DNA from 2 places in the Stenotrophomonas sp. YJH_SMC_27 genome. Region 2 is predicted to be linked to the other one. Evidence: riboswitches for the same ligand, from Rfam matches in the RefSeq annotation. Region 2 holds a riboswitch; the other holds the start of a gene.
The links. Region 2 has a riboswitch for glycine ahead of gcvP (aminomethyl-transferring glycine dehydrogenase). Riboswitches for the same ligand answer to the same signal wherever they lie in the genome.
Positions count from the first base shown of each region.

Region 1 (6,461 bases), on a different contig from region 2:
GTGACCCCGGCGAGGTCTGGCTGCAGACCCATCACCCGGGTCACCCGCTGCTGGAAACCCTGGTGAGCGGTGGCTACCACCCGTTCGCGCAGGCCGAGTTGAACCAGCGGCAAGCCGCAGGGTTCCCCCCGTTCGCGCACCTGGCGCTGATGCGCGCCGAAGCGCAGCAGGTCGAGCACGCCAATGCGTTCCTGCTGGCTGCGCGGCAGTTGCTGGGCGAGCAGAACGTGGTGGAGGCGTACGGCCCGATGCCGGCGCCGATGCCGCGGCGCGCGGGCTACCAGCGCACACAGCTGCTGCTGTCGGCGCCGCAGCGGCCACCCTTGCATGGCGTGCTCGCGCAGCTGGTTCCGCAGCTGTATGCGCTGCCGGAAGCACGCAAGGTGCGCTGGTCGCTGGATGTGGATCCAACGGACCTGTATTGATCCCGTAGAGCACTGCCGAGCATGGCTCGGCACTACCGTAGAGCCGAGCCATGCTCGGCTGCGTTTCAGCACCGGGCAGTGCTTACGTCAGCGGCGACATCACGCCGCGCTGGTAGGCCGGCCGCTCGCGCAGGCGGGCGTACCACTCGGCCAGGTGCGGCAGTTCCGGCCGCTGGATCGGCAGCTCGTACCAGGCGTAGATCAGCGAGCCCAGCGGAATGTCACCCATCGCGAACTTGTCGCCCGACAGCCATGGCTGTTTGGCCAGCGTGGCATCGGCCATCGCCAGGTAATCGCCGGCGCGCACGATCGCGGCATTGATCCGCGATTCGTCCCGGTCGGCCGGGGCGGTGCGCATGATGCCCCAGATCAGGTCGCTGTACAGCGGCGCCATCCGCGAGGTGCTCCAGTCCATCCACTTCTCGGCCTGGGCACGCTCCATCGGGTCTTCGGCGTACAGCGTGCCCAATGCGTAGCGTGCGCTCAGATAGCGCACGATGGCGTTCGATTCCCACAGCGGCAGGCCATGGTCTTCGATCACCGGCACCAGGCTATTGGGATTCATCGCCTGGTACTCCGGCGTCTGCGTGCCGCCGTGGCTGCCACCGACTTCGATGGATTCATACGGCAGGCCGATCTCCTCGGCGCACCACAGCACCTTGCGGACGTTACTGGAATTGCGGCGGCCCCAGATCTTCAACATTGCGGATTTCCTTGCCTGCAGCAGTGCGCCACGGTGGCGCGGAAACGCTACGATACGCCCATCCACAGGGAGAGACGACGTGACTGCATGGGATGCTTTGAACTACGTTCTGCTGGCAGCAGGGCTGGGGATGCTGGTGCTGGGCTACCGCCGCTCCAATCGCAATCTGCTGCTGTGTGCGGCCCTGTTGCTGCTGGCCTTCAACGGCATTGAGGATTTCGCCACCGGGTTCGCCGACGGCTATGCGAATTCGGAAGCACGGGTGATCTGATTCGTTTGGGTGATGTGCCGGCCAGCGGCCGGCACTACCGATTTTTCTTCGGCAGCGCGCGCACGTAGGACGACTTGCCATCCTTCTTCAGTTCGAACAGACCGATCGCCGCCAACAGGTCACTCAACTTCCCGTAACCATAGTTGCGCGGATCGAACGAGGCCTGGTTGCCGATCTGGCTGCCAACCGGCCCCAGATGCGACCAGCCGTCCTCGCCCTCGGCTGAGGACACCGCGCGGCGCAGCATCTTCACCAGCCGGGTATCGCTGCGCATTTCCGCACCGCTCTTGCGTGGCCGGGCATCGTCGTTGGCCACAGGCTCGTTCGATGCCTGTTCGCTGGAAGCCTGTTCGGTATCCGGCACGCTGGCATGGGTCTGGCCCAGTGCTTCCAGGTAGGTGAATTTCGAGCACGCGTTGACGAACGGCTCGGGCGTTTTCTTCTCGCCGAAGCCGTACACCTTCACGCCATCGGTCAGCAGACGCATCACCATCGGAGTGAAATCGGCATCGCTGGAGACGATGGCGAAGCCATCAAGGTTGCGTGCGTAGAGCAGGTCCATGGCATCGATCACCATCGCCATGTCCGAGGCATTCTTGCCCTTGCTGTAGGCAAACTGCTGGATCGGGCGGATCGCATATTCGTGCAGCACCGCTTCCCAGCCCTTCAACCGCGGGCTCTTCCAGTTGCCATAGGCGCGGCGCACGTTGGCCACGCCGTAGCGGGCGACTTCAGCCAGGACCTCGTCGATCTTCGAGGCCGGCGCATTGTCGGCGTCGATCAACAGGGCGATGCGCTTTTCCGGTTCGCTCATGGGCTCCTCACGGGCCGTTGCCTGAACCCGAGTATCGCCGATCCGGGCAGGCGCTGACGTGACAGGTGGCCGCCGTGCGAAGATGCCAGGCGCTTCCCCCGATGCCCCCACTGGAGTGAGTCGATGAGTCGCGAGCGCGTTCCCCACCTGGTCGTTGTCGGCGGCGGTTTTGCCGGTCTCTGGGCCACCCGTGCCCTGGCCCGCGAGCGCATACGCATCACCCTGGTCGACCGCCGCAACCATCACCTGTTCCAGCCGCTGCTGTACCAGGTGGCCACCGCCGGCCTGTCCGCACCGGATATCGCCGCACCGCTGCGCCACATCCTCGGCCACCAGCGCAATGTGGAAGTCCGCCTCGGCGAAGTGGTGGCCATCGACAAGCGGGCGCGGCAGATCCGCATGGCCGATGGCAGCACGCTGGACTACGACAGCCTGCTGCTGGCCACCGGCGCCACCCACGCCTACTTCGGCAACGATCAGTGGGCCGATGATGCGCCCGGCCTGAAGACGCTGGACGATGCCATCGCGCTGCGCCGCAAGCTGCTGCTGGCGTTCGAACGCGCCGAGGCCGAACCGGACCCGGCAAAGAAGGCGGCGTGGCTGAGTTTCGCCGTCGTCGGTGGTGGTCCCACCGGCGTCGAACTGGCCGGCACGCTGGCCGAGATCGCGCGCCACACGCTGCGCAACGAGTTCCGCCACATTGATCCGGCCAGTGCGAAAGTGCGGCTGATCGAGGCCGGGCCGCGCGTGCTGTCCTCGTTCCCGGAAGTGCTTTCGCTGAAGGCGCGCCGGCAGCTGGAAAAGCTGGGCGTGGAAGTGCTGACCGGCACCCCGGTGAGCGACATCGACAGCCAGGGCTTCAGGCTCGGCGATCAGTTCGTGCCGGCACGCACGGTGGTGTGGGCCGCCGGTGTGGCCGCTTCACCGCTGGCGCGCACGCTGGAGGTGCCGCTGGACCGCGCCGGGCGCGTGCAGGTGCAACCCGACCTCACCCTGTCTGGCCACCCGGAACTGTTCGTGGCTGGCGATCTGGCCGTATTGAACCAGGCCAACGGCAAGCCGGTGCCTGGCGTGGCGCCCGCGGCCAAGCAGATGGGCAAGTACGTGGCCGAGGTGATCCGCGCGCGCCTGCACGGCAAGCCCGAACCCGGCCCGTTCAAGTACGCAGACTTCGGCAACCTGGCCACGATCGGCCGCATGGCTGCGATCGTGCACCTGGGCCGGCTGCAGCTATCCGGTGTGCTGGCGTGGTGGTTCTGGCTGGCCGCGCACGTGTTCTTCCTGATCGGCTTCCGCAACCGCATCGTGGTGCTGCTGAACTGGGCCGTGGCGTACTGGAGCTACCAGCGCAGCGCGCGCATCATCTTCGGTGATGACCAGGACGACCGGCGACCGAAGCGCTAGGGCCGCACGCATGCTCCTGTAGCGCCGAGCCATGCTCGGCTGCACTTCGCGCGGTTTGCAGAAGCCGAGCATGGGCTCGGCTCTACGGCGCCTTCGGTTTCGGGTACCACAGTGCGTTGACGATTACCCAGCGCTGGTCGAAGCGCCCCATGTGGAAGTAGTCGACGAACCACGGGGTTTCCAGCCGCACCGAGGCCGCGTTGCCGGTCACGTCCAGCACCGTGCAGCGGCGGTCCCATTGATCCTTCGGGGTCTTCAACGCGCCCTGCTTCGTCAGCGAGACCAGTTCTTCCTTCGACATACGGCGCAGGCCCAGGCGTTCGTCGGGCGTATCGCCGAGGACCGCGCGCTTGGCCAGCTCCGGATGCAGGGAGCGGGCGACGCGCTGCGGGTCGGCCTCCAGCTGGCCGTCAACGTAATCGTGGCAGGTGGCTTCGATGGCCGCGAGGGTGGCCGGGTCGGCGGCGGGGCTCGTTGCTGCGGAAAGAGCGAACAGCAGGGCGATCGTGGACATCCGGGTCTCCAGCGCTGAGGGCTGGGCGATCATGGCATGTGCAAGCCGCATCCACGCATGGCGTGGATCTACTGTAGAGCCGGGCCCATGCTCGGCTTCACCATCAGGCAGCAGCAACAACAGCCGAGCGTGGGCTCGGCTCTACAGAAGCGCAGGATCCGGGGCCTGCAGCCAGGCCAGCTTGCGTTCGCGCGGCTGCTGCTTGAGCTGCCATTCGGCCCGTGACGCGGCGGCCCGGTCCGGGTACTCGCGCACGGCCAGCACGCGCAGCGGTGGCCGCGCCCGGGTGTAGCGCGCGCCCTTGCCGGCCTGGTGGGCGGCGAAACGCGCGTCCACGTCGGTGCTGATGCCAGCGTAATAGCTGCCGTCGCGGCATTCGAGCAGGTACAGGAACCAGGGGCGGAGGGACGGAGTCATGCCCGGATTATGCCGTGCTGCACTGCAGCGGATATACTGGCGCCCGAATGCAGGAGAGAGGCGCCGCGCTGGCGCCCGCCGAAGGCGCAGGCTCCCATGATCGCTCAGGCCGGTGGGCTGGAATCCCACCAACCATGCATTCGACTCGCCGAGCTGGAGAGAGGTCACCGGGCACGCCTGGGACGATCCGCCGAAGGGGCACGCGGCCCATGCCGCTGAACTCTCAGGCAAAAGGACAGCGGGAGCGGCACCGGTCATCGTCATCCCGTCATTGCGCAGGCAGTGGCGGTAGTCGCGCATGGCCGGCCCCACCGCGCCCGGAGCCTGTCCCATGCTGCTGTCCGTCATCTACCTGATCGCCATTTCCGCCGAAGCCATGACCGGCGCACTGTCCGCCGGCCGCCGCCGCATGGACCTGTTCGGCGTGGTCATGATCGCCTGCGTCACTGCCCTCGGTGGTGGTTCACTGCGCGACATCCTTCTTGGCCACTATCCGCTGGGCTGGGTCAAACATCCCGAGTACCTCGGCTTCACCGTGTGCGCGGCACTGATCGCCACCTGGGTCGCACGCTGGATGCACCACTTCCGCCGCACCTTCCTGGTGCTCGACGGCCTGGGCCTGATCGCCTTCACCCTGATCGGCTGCTCTATCGCGCGCGAGGCCGGCCATGCCATGCCCATCGTGCTGATCGCCGGCATGCTGACCGGCGCGTTCGGCGGCGTGCTGCGCGACATCCTCTGCAACGAGGTACCACTCATCTTCCAGAAGGAGCTGTACGCGATCATCGCGCTGCTGACCGGCGCGGCCTACCTGTTGCTGCTGCACTGGGGCGTGGCCGATGCCACCGCAATCCTGTGCTGCCTCGGCGGCGGCTTCGCGCTGCGCCTGCTGGCGATCCACTACCGCTGGGAAATGCCGAAGTTCGTGTACCACGACGAAGTGCATTGAAGTTCGCGTTCTCCACGTCGCCCAGCGCTTGTTGCCGTGTTGCGTTGGGACGCTGTCTCCAGCGCCGCGGCGCCCATCTGGTCCCTCAGTGGCGGACCACGAATCCCCCCGAGCGCCCACTGGACGGCGCCCGCAGCTCTTCATCGAATGCATCCTTGATCGCGTTGATCGCCGCGCCGCGGTCCATCCCGCCACTCACGACCAGAGCATCTGCGACATGCTGGGCGACGTCTGCCAGGATGCGTCCCCACGCATGCTCCTCTCGAATGCCAGGACGATCGCCATACAGGCCAACGTTCAGCGAAGCATGCAATCCCCGTTCGGCAATCCACACGCGGATCATCTCGATGGAATCCTCATCGCGCTGTGCGGCTTCTGGAATGATCAGTTCTTTCATGGCTGCGGCCACCAAACAGGAAGTGGCATTGTGACGTGACCTGGAGCGTACGTGGAGCGGATCTTCTACAAAGCCCCGCGCTTCGCGGGCTCGACGCTACATGAAGGCCCCATCCATCGTTCTCACCACCCCGGCGATGTACCTGGCGCTGTCGCTCATGCGCAGCGCCAGGCGCATCGCCGGTGCAGATGGGCCGGTCTCCAACTCCGACCGGCCCTGATCGCGGCCGCACCCCCGCAGGCGCTGGCCGCCATCCACACACGTGCCGCACTCAGGCGGCTTCCATCAGGCGGCTTCGGACACCTTCACGTCGCGACGGGCGCGCACGGCCGCGGCCAGCCGCTCCAGCACCGTCACGGTGGTGTCCCAGTCGATGCAGCCATCGGTGATGCTCTGCCCATAGACCAGCGGTTGGCCTTCCACCAGTTCCTGGCGGCCACCGACCAGATGGCTCTCGATCATCACGCCCACGATGCGCTGTTCGCCGTCTTCCAGCTGAACAGCGATGTCGTCGATCACCTTTGGCTGGTTTTCCGGGTTCTTCAGGCTGTTGGCATGGCTGGCGTC
Region 1 covers NZ_JCAFTA010000004.1:150,241-156,701, forward strand. Annotated here, with positions in the region: gene AC5P7R_RS08430 (primosomal protein N') at 1-425, shown strand, start outside; gene AC5P7R_RS08435 (glutathione S-transferase family protein) at 508-1,128, opposite strand; gene AC5P7R_RS08440 (hypothetical protein) at 1,208-1,399, shown strand; gene AC5P7R_RS08445 (NYN domain-containing protein) at 1,434-2,213, opposite strand; gene AC5P7R_RS08450 (NAD(P)/FAD-dependent oxidoreductase) at 2,337-3,617, shown strand; gene AC5P7R_RS08455 (nuclear transport factor 2 family protein) at 3,700-4,131, opposite strand; gene AC5P7R_RS08460 (GIY-YIG nuclease family protein) at 4,273-4,548, opposite strand; glycine riboswitch at 4,589-4,678, shown strand; glycine riboswitch at 4,692-4,797, shown strand; gene AC5P7R_RS08465 (trimeric intracellular cation channel family protein) at 4,880-5,497, shown strand; gene AC5P7R_RS08470 (DUF5076 domain-containing protein) at 5,583-5,894, opposite strand; gene AC5P7R_RS08475 (3-deoxy-7-phosphoheptulonate synthase) at 6,180-6,461, opposite strand, start outside.
Region 1: it holds a riboswitch for glycine, as region 2 does, so the genes downstream of both, AC5P7R_RS08465 (trimeric intracellular cation channel family protein) here and gcvP (aminomethyl-transferring glycine dehydrogenase) in region 2, are expected to answer to the same signal.

Region 2 (6,461 bases):
TGATTGCCGTGCTGGCCAGCGTGCTGTTCGGTTTCGCCGCCACGGTGATGGAACTGCTGTTCCCGGACCGGGTGCTGCCGGTGCTGCTGAACATCGTCGGTTCGACCTGCCTGCTGGTGTGGACGCTGTCGCTGGTCTCACAACTGGTGTTGCGCCGCCGCGCGGATCGCCTGGGTACCCGGCTGCCGTTCCGCATGGCGGGCTTCCCGTGGCTGACCTGCTGCGCGCTGGCGATCCTGGCGCTGATCTTCGGCCTGCTGCTGAGCGAGTCGCACACCCGCCTGCAGTTCCTGTCGATGGTGGCGCTGACCGCCACGATCGCCGCCGGCAGCGCCATCGCGCGGCGCATGCGCGAGGCGTGATTCTGTAGAGCCGACCCTACGGTCGAGGCTGCTGTTTGCGCGATCGCCAGCCGAGCATGGGCTCGGCTCTACAACAGGCACACACTCCGCGTGGCACTGTGCGCAGGTGGGCCGCCTGCGGCCCGTCGACCGGGAGTACCGCATGCTGCGCAGTCGCCCCTTCCTGATGTTCACCGGCCAGGCCGAGGCCGCCCTGGCCCTGTACGCCGAGGCCTTCGCCGATTTCCGCCTGCTGGCAATGCAGCGCCATCCGGACGGCGCCGGTGCCGGCGTGCCCGGGCAGGTCCGACAGGCCATCTTCCTGCTCGGTGGCACCCACTACCTGTGCTTTGACAGCCTGGACGTGCACGATTTCACCTTCAGCCCGTCGATCTCGCTGTTCGTCGAGTGCTCCGGCGCCGAGCAGTTCGAGCGCGCCGCGCGCGTGCTGGGCGAGGGCGGCCACTGGCTGATGCCGGTGGGCGACTATGACTTCAGCAACCGCTACGGCTGGGTGCAGGACCGGTTCGGTGTGTCCTGGCAGTTGAGCCTGGGGCAGATGCCGGACCCGTGATCAGATGTTTGTGCGTGTGGGCCCTGGTCCACACACCCTCATGAAAACGGCCCGCTTGCGCGGGCCGTTCACTTACCGATGCCGCGAGGAATCAAGCCTCGACTTCATCATCCTTGTAGGCGTCGACCGGGATGCAGGCGCACATCACGTTCTTGTCGCCGTACACGTTGTCGACGCGTGCCACCGGCGGCCAGTACTTGCTCTGCTTCAGGCTGGCCAGCGGGAAGGCAGCCAGTTCGCGCGGGTAGGCGTGGGTCCACTCGCTGGCGGTCACTGCGGTGGCAGTGTGCGGCGCGTTCTTCAGCGGGTTGTCCTCGCGGTCCAGGCGGCCGTCTTCGATCGCGCTGATTTCCTCGCGGATCTGGATCATCGCGTTGATGAAGCGGTCCAGCTCGTGCAGCGACTCACTCTCGGTCGGCTCGACCATCAGCGTGCCGGCCACCGGGAAGCTCAGGGTCGGGGCGTGGAAGCCGAAGTCGATCAGGCGCTTGGCCACATCCTCGGCACCGATGCCGCTGGTCTTCTCCAGCGGGCGCACGTCGAGGATGCACTCGTGCGCCACCAGGCCGTTGCGGCCGGTGTACAGCGTCTTGAAGTGCGGCGCCAGGCGCTTGGCGATGTAGTTGGCGTTGAGCTGCGCGACCTGGGTGGCCTTGCGCAGGCCTTCGCGGCCCATCATCGCGATGTACATCCAGCTGATCGGCAGGATCGAGGCGCTGCCGAAGCTGGCGGCGCTGACCATGCCGACCGGGCCGTTGTCACCCAGCTTGCCCGGCAGGAACGGGGCCAGGTGTTCCTTGACCGCGCACGGGCCAACGCCCGGGCCGCCACCGCCGTGCGGAATGCAGAAGGTCTTGTGCAGGTTCAGGTGCGAAACGTCCGAACCCCACTTGCCGGGCTTGGCCACGCCGACCAGGGCGTTCATGTTGGCGCCGTCGGTGTACACCTGGCCGCCGTGCTTGTGGATGATCTCGCAGATCTCGACCACCTCTTCCTCGAACACGCCGTGCGTGGACGGGTAGGTCATCATGATCGCGGCCAGGCGGTCGCTGTACTTCTCGGCGTTGAGGCGGATGTCTTCCACATCGACATTGCCGTTGGCATCGGTCTTGGTGACCACCACCTTCATGCCGCACATCTGCGCCGAGGCCGGGTTGGTGCCGTGCGCCGAATCCGGGATCAGGCAGATGTCGCGATGGCCCTCGCCGCGCGAGCGGTGGTAGGCACGGATCGCCAGCAGGCCGGCGTACTCACCCTGCGCGCCGGAGTTCGGCTGCAGGCTGACCGCGTCGTAGCCGGTGCATTCGACCAGCATCGCTTCCAGCGTGTCGATCAGTTCCTTGTAGCCCAGCGCCTGGTCAGCCGGCACCAGCGGATGGATCTGCGAGAACTCCGGCCAGGTCACCGGGATCATCTCGGCGGTGGCGTTGAGCTTCATGGTGCACGAACCCAGCGGGATCATCGTGCGGTCCATCGCCAGGTCCTTGTCGGCCAGCGAACGCAGGTAGCGCAGCAGTTCGTGCTCGCTGTGGTGGGTGTTGAACACCGGGTGGGTCAGGAACGCGGACTGGCGCAGCAGGCCGGCCGGCAGCGCGTCGGCGGTGCTTGCGTCCAGCGCATCGATGTCGGCCTGCGCGCCGAACACGGCGGCCAGCGCGACCACGTCGGCGCGGGTGGCGGTCTCGTCCAGGCTGATGCCGACCGAGTCGCTGTCGATCGCGCGCAGGTTGTAACCTGCGGCGCGTGCCTTGGCGTGGATCTCATCGGCGTGCACGCCGGTGACGTGCAGGGTGTCGAAGAAGTCGCCACCGACCTGTACGCCGGCGTTGCGCAGTGCCGCTGCCAGGATGGCGGCCAGGCGGTGGGTGCGGCGGGCGATGCGGGTCAGGCCTTCCGGGCCATGGTAGACCGCATACATCGAGGCCATCACTGCCAGCAGCACCTGTGCGGTACAGATGTTGGAGGTGGCCTTCTCGCGGCGGATGTGCTGCTCGCGGGTCTGCAGGGTCAGTCGGTATGCCGGGTTGCCCTGGGCATCGACCGAAACGCCGATCAGGCGGCCCGGCATCGAGCGCTTGTAGGCGTCACGGCAGGCCATGAAGGCGGCGTGCGGGCCACCGAAGCCGAACGGCACGCCGAAACGCTGGCTGTTGCCGACCACGATGTCCGCGCCCCATTCGCCCGGGGCAGCCAGCAGGGTCAGGGCCAGCAGGTCGGTGGCCACGGCCACCAGGCCGCCGCGTGCGTGCACGGCATCGACCAGCGCCTTGTAGTCACCGACCTGGCCGAAGGTGTCCGGGTACTGCAGCAGCAGGCCGAAGGCTTCTGCTTCCAGTGCCTCGGCCGGGGTGCCGACGCGCAGCACGATGCCCATGGGCTCGGCGCGGGTGCGCAGCAGTTCCAGGGTCTGCGGGTGCACGGCATCGTGCACGAAGAAGGTGTCCGACTTCGACTTGGCCGAACGCTTGGCCAGGGTCATCGCTTCGGCGGCGGCGGTGGCTTCGTCCAGCAGCGAGGCGTTGGCGATTTCCATGCCGGTCAGGTCGGCGCACAGGGTCTGGAAGTTGATCAGCGCTTCCATGCGGCCCTGCGAGATTTCCGCCTGGTACGGGGTGTAGGCGGTGTACCACGCCGGGTTTTCCAGGATGTTGCGCAGGATCACGTTCGGCGTGTGGGTACCGTAGTAACCCTGGCCGATGAAGCTGCGCAGCACGGTGTTCTTGTCGGCGATCGCACGGATCTTCGCCAGTGCCTGCACTTCGGTCATCGACTCCGGCAGCGCCAGCGGCGCCGGCGACTTGATCTTGGCCGGCACGATGGCATCGGTCATCGCATCCAGCGACGCGTGGCCGACGACGTCGAGCATCTGCGCGATCTCGGCATCGTTGGGGCCGATGTGGCGCTCGACGAACGCATTGTGGTGCTCGAGCTCACGCAGGGAAGGGGTGTTCTGGGACATGGCGAAGGATCCGTCAGGAAAGGGCACACGCACGGGCACAAGCCGCCGGTCGGCGGTCTGCGGGGCGCCCCTCTGTCCTTTTGCCTGAGAGTTTGGAAGCGCGGAAAACCGCGGCTTCGTGCCCCTTCGGCGCCGGATCGAACCGGTCTCTCCAGAGTTCTGTTACGGGTGGTATCGGGCCTGAGCGATTACGGGCGTTGCGCCTTCGGCAGCGGTGTTCCGCTTCTCCCACCGTGTTGCCCGCCGATTATAGCCCGTTGCGGGCCCGCTGGCCGCGCCCCGGCGCGGGCCCGCGGCTGAATGGCCGATGGCCCGGCCGTGCGTTTTGTGCACCGCTGCATGGCATCGGGCGCAATCCCCACCTATGATGGGCGGATACCCGAATTCATCTGGCGCCGTCCCCGTTGCAGCGGGACCGGCGCCCGCCGTGCGTGCCGCGCATGGCCCTGCCGGACGCTTCCTTCATGACCGCCGCCGTTGCTCCCTCCACCCGCCGCATGGCCCTGCTGCTTGCCGGCCTGGCCATGTTCGGCCCGTTCTCGATCGATACCATCTTCCCCGCGTTCCCGCAGCTGGCGCAGCGCCTGTCGGTGGACGAGGTGGCGGTGCAGCAGACCATCAGCGTGTACCTGCTGTTCTATGGCCTGATGAGCCTGGCGCATGGCCCGCTGTCCGATGCGTGGGGGCGCAAGCGGGTGATCCTCGGTGGCCTGGTGGTGTTCGTCGGCGCCTCGGTCGGCTGTGCGCTGTCCACCGATCTGGCCACGCTGCTGGCGTTCCGCGCGCTGCAGGGCCTGTCGGCGGGTGTCGGCATGATCGTCGGCCGCGCGGTGATCCGCGATCTCTACCATGGCCACGACGCGCAGCGCCTGATGAGCCAGGTGTCGATGCTGTTCGGCATCGCCCCGGCCATCGCGCCGATCATCGGTGGCTGGATCCTGCTCAGTGGCGCCGGCTGGCCGCTGATTTTCTGGTTCCTGGTGGTGTTCGCGCTGGCCCTGCTGGCAGCCACTGCACGCTACCTGCCGGAGACCCATCCGGTCGAAGCGCGCGTGCCGTTGTCGCCGCACGCGTTGATGCGCGATTACGTGCGCATCGGTTTCAACCCGCGCTTCCTGCGCCTGGCGCTGGCCGGCAGCATCGGCTTCGGTGGCATCTTCCTGTACATCTCGTCGGCGCCGGTGTTCGTGATGCAGCACCTGCACCTGGGCGAGGGCGGTTTCGCCTGGTTGTTCATCCCCACCATCGGCGGCATGACCACCGGCTCGTTCCTGTCCGGGCGCATGGCCGGGCACACCACGCCCACCCGCCAGGTCGCCATCGGTTTCAGCCTGTGCGCGCTGTCGGCGCTGCTGAATGTCGGCTACGTGGCGCTGTCGCCGCAGTTCGTGTTGCCGTGGGCAGTGCTGCCGATCTTCCTGGGCGGCATGGGCATGGCGCTGATCTTCCCGATCCTGGCGCTGGCGGTGCTGGACATGTATCCGCACCAGCGCGGCCTGGCCTCGTCGCTGCAGGCCTTCGTGCAGCTGATGATCAGCACCGTGGTGGCCGGCGTGGTGTCGCCGTTGCTCAGTGCCAGCCCGCTGCACCTGGCGCTGGGCCAGGCCGCGTTCTTTGGCGCCGGCTTCGTGTTCTGGTACTGGGAGCACCGGCTTGAGCGCGCGGCGCAGGCAGCCTGCACGGGCGATTGAGCAGCGCGCAGGGGTAGGGCACGCCGCGATGCCCGTAACGCTTGCGGCGAGGAACGACCGGACTAGGCTGGGGACTCCAGCCAGCCGGTGCGTGGATGCACGACAGCCAGCCGATCCGATGTCGTTGCATGAGGTTCCCCCATGGCTGCGCAGCAGACCTACCGCCTGTTCGAGGTGGCGCTGAAGGAGCGCCGCGTTCTTTCTCCTTCCCTGGACCGCATGGTATTCACCGGTGCCGACGTGGCGCGGATGAAGACCGAAGGCCCGGACCAGCGCATCAAGGTGTTCTTCCCCTTGCCCGGCCAGGACGTGCCGCCGGTGCCCAGCGGCGAGGACTGGTATCCCCGCTACCGGGCACTGCCGGACGACCAGCGCCCGCCCATGCGCACCTACACGATCCGGCAGTTGCGTGCCGAGCAGGGCGAGGTCGACGTTGATTTCGTGCTGCATGGCGAAACCGGGCCGGCCTCGCGCTGGGCCGTCCACGCTCGCCCGGGCGACCGCGTAGTGCTGCTGGCCCCCGATGCCGACTGTGCCGACAGCAGCGAAGGCTGGGAATGGAAACCGCCGATGGGAGTCGGCCAGGTGCTGCTGGTGGCGGATGAAACCGCGCTGCCGGCGGTGGCCGGCATCCTCGAGGAACTGGCGGCCATGGTCGATCCGCCGCGCACGCTGGCGCTGCTGGAGGTGGCGCAGGCCGGTGATGCCGTGCACCTGAAGGCGCCCTCCAGCGCCGAGCTGGTCTGGCTGCCGCGCGGGCGGGCCGCCTACGGACAGCCGTTGCTGCAGGCGGTCCAGGCGCGGTTGGCAGCGGCCCCGGGCGCGGCTGCCGGCGATGCGCTGGAGGAGATCGACGTCGATACGCAGATCCTCTGGGAGCAGGCCGATACCCGCGT
Region 2 covers NZ_JCAFTA010000020.1:17,959-24,419, reverse strand. Annotated here, with positions in the region: gene AC5P7R_RS20690 (amino acid permease) at 1-362, shown strand, start outside; gene AC5P7R_RS20685 (VOC family protein) at 505-915, shown strand; gene gcvP (aminomethyl-transferring glycine dehydrogenase) at 1,007-3,874, opposite strand; glycine riboswitch at 3,937-4,039, opposite strand; gene AC5P7R_RS20675 (multidrug effflux MFS transporter) at 4,339-5,565, shown strand; gene AC5P7R_RS20670 (siderophore-interacting protein) at 5,707-6,461, shown strand, end outside.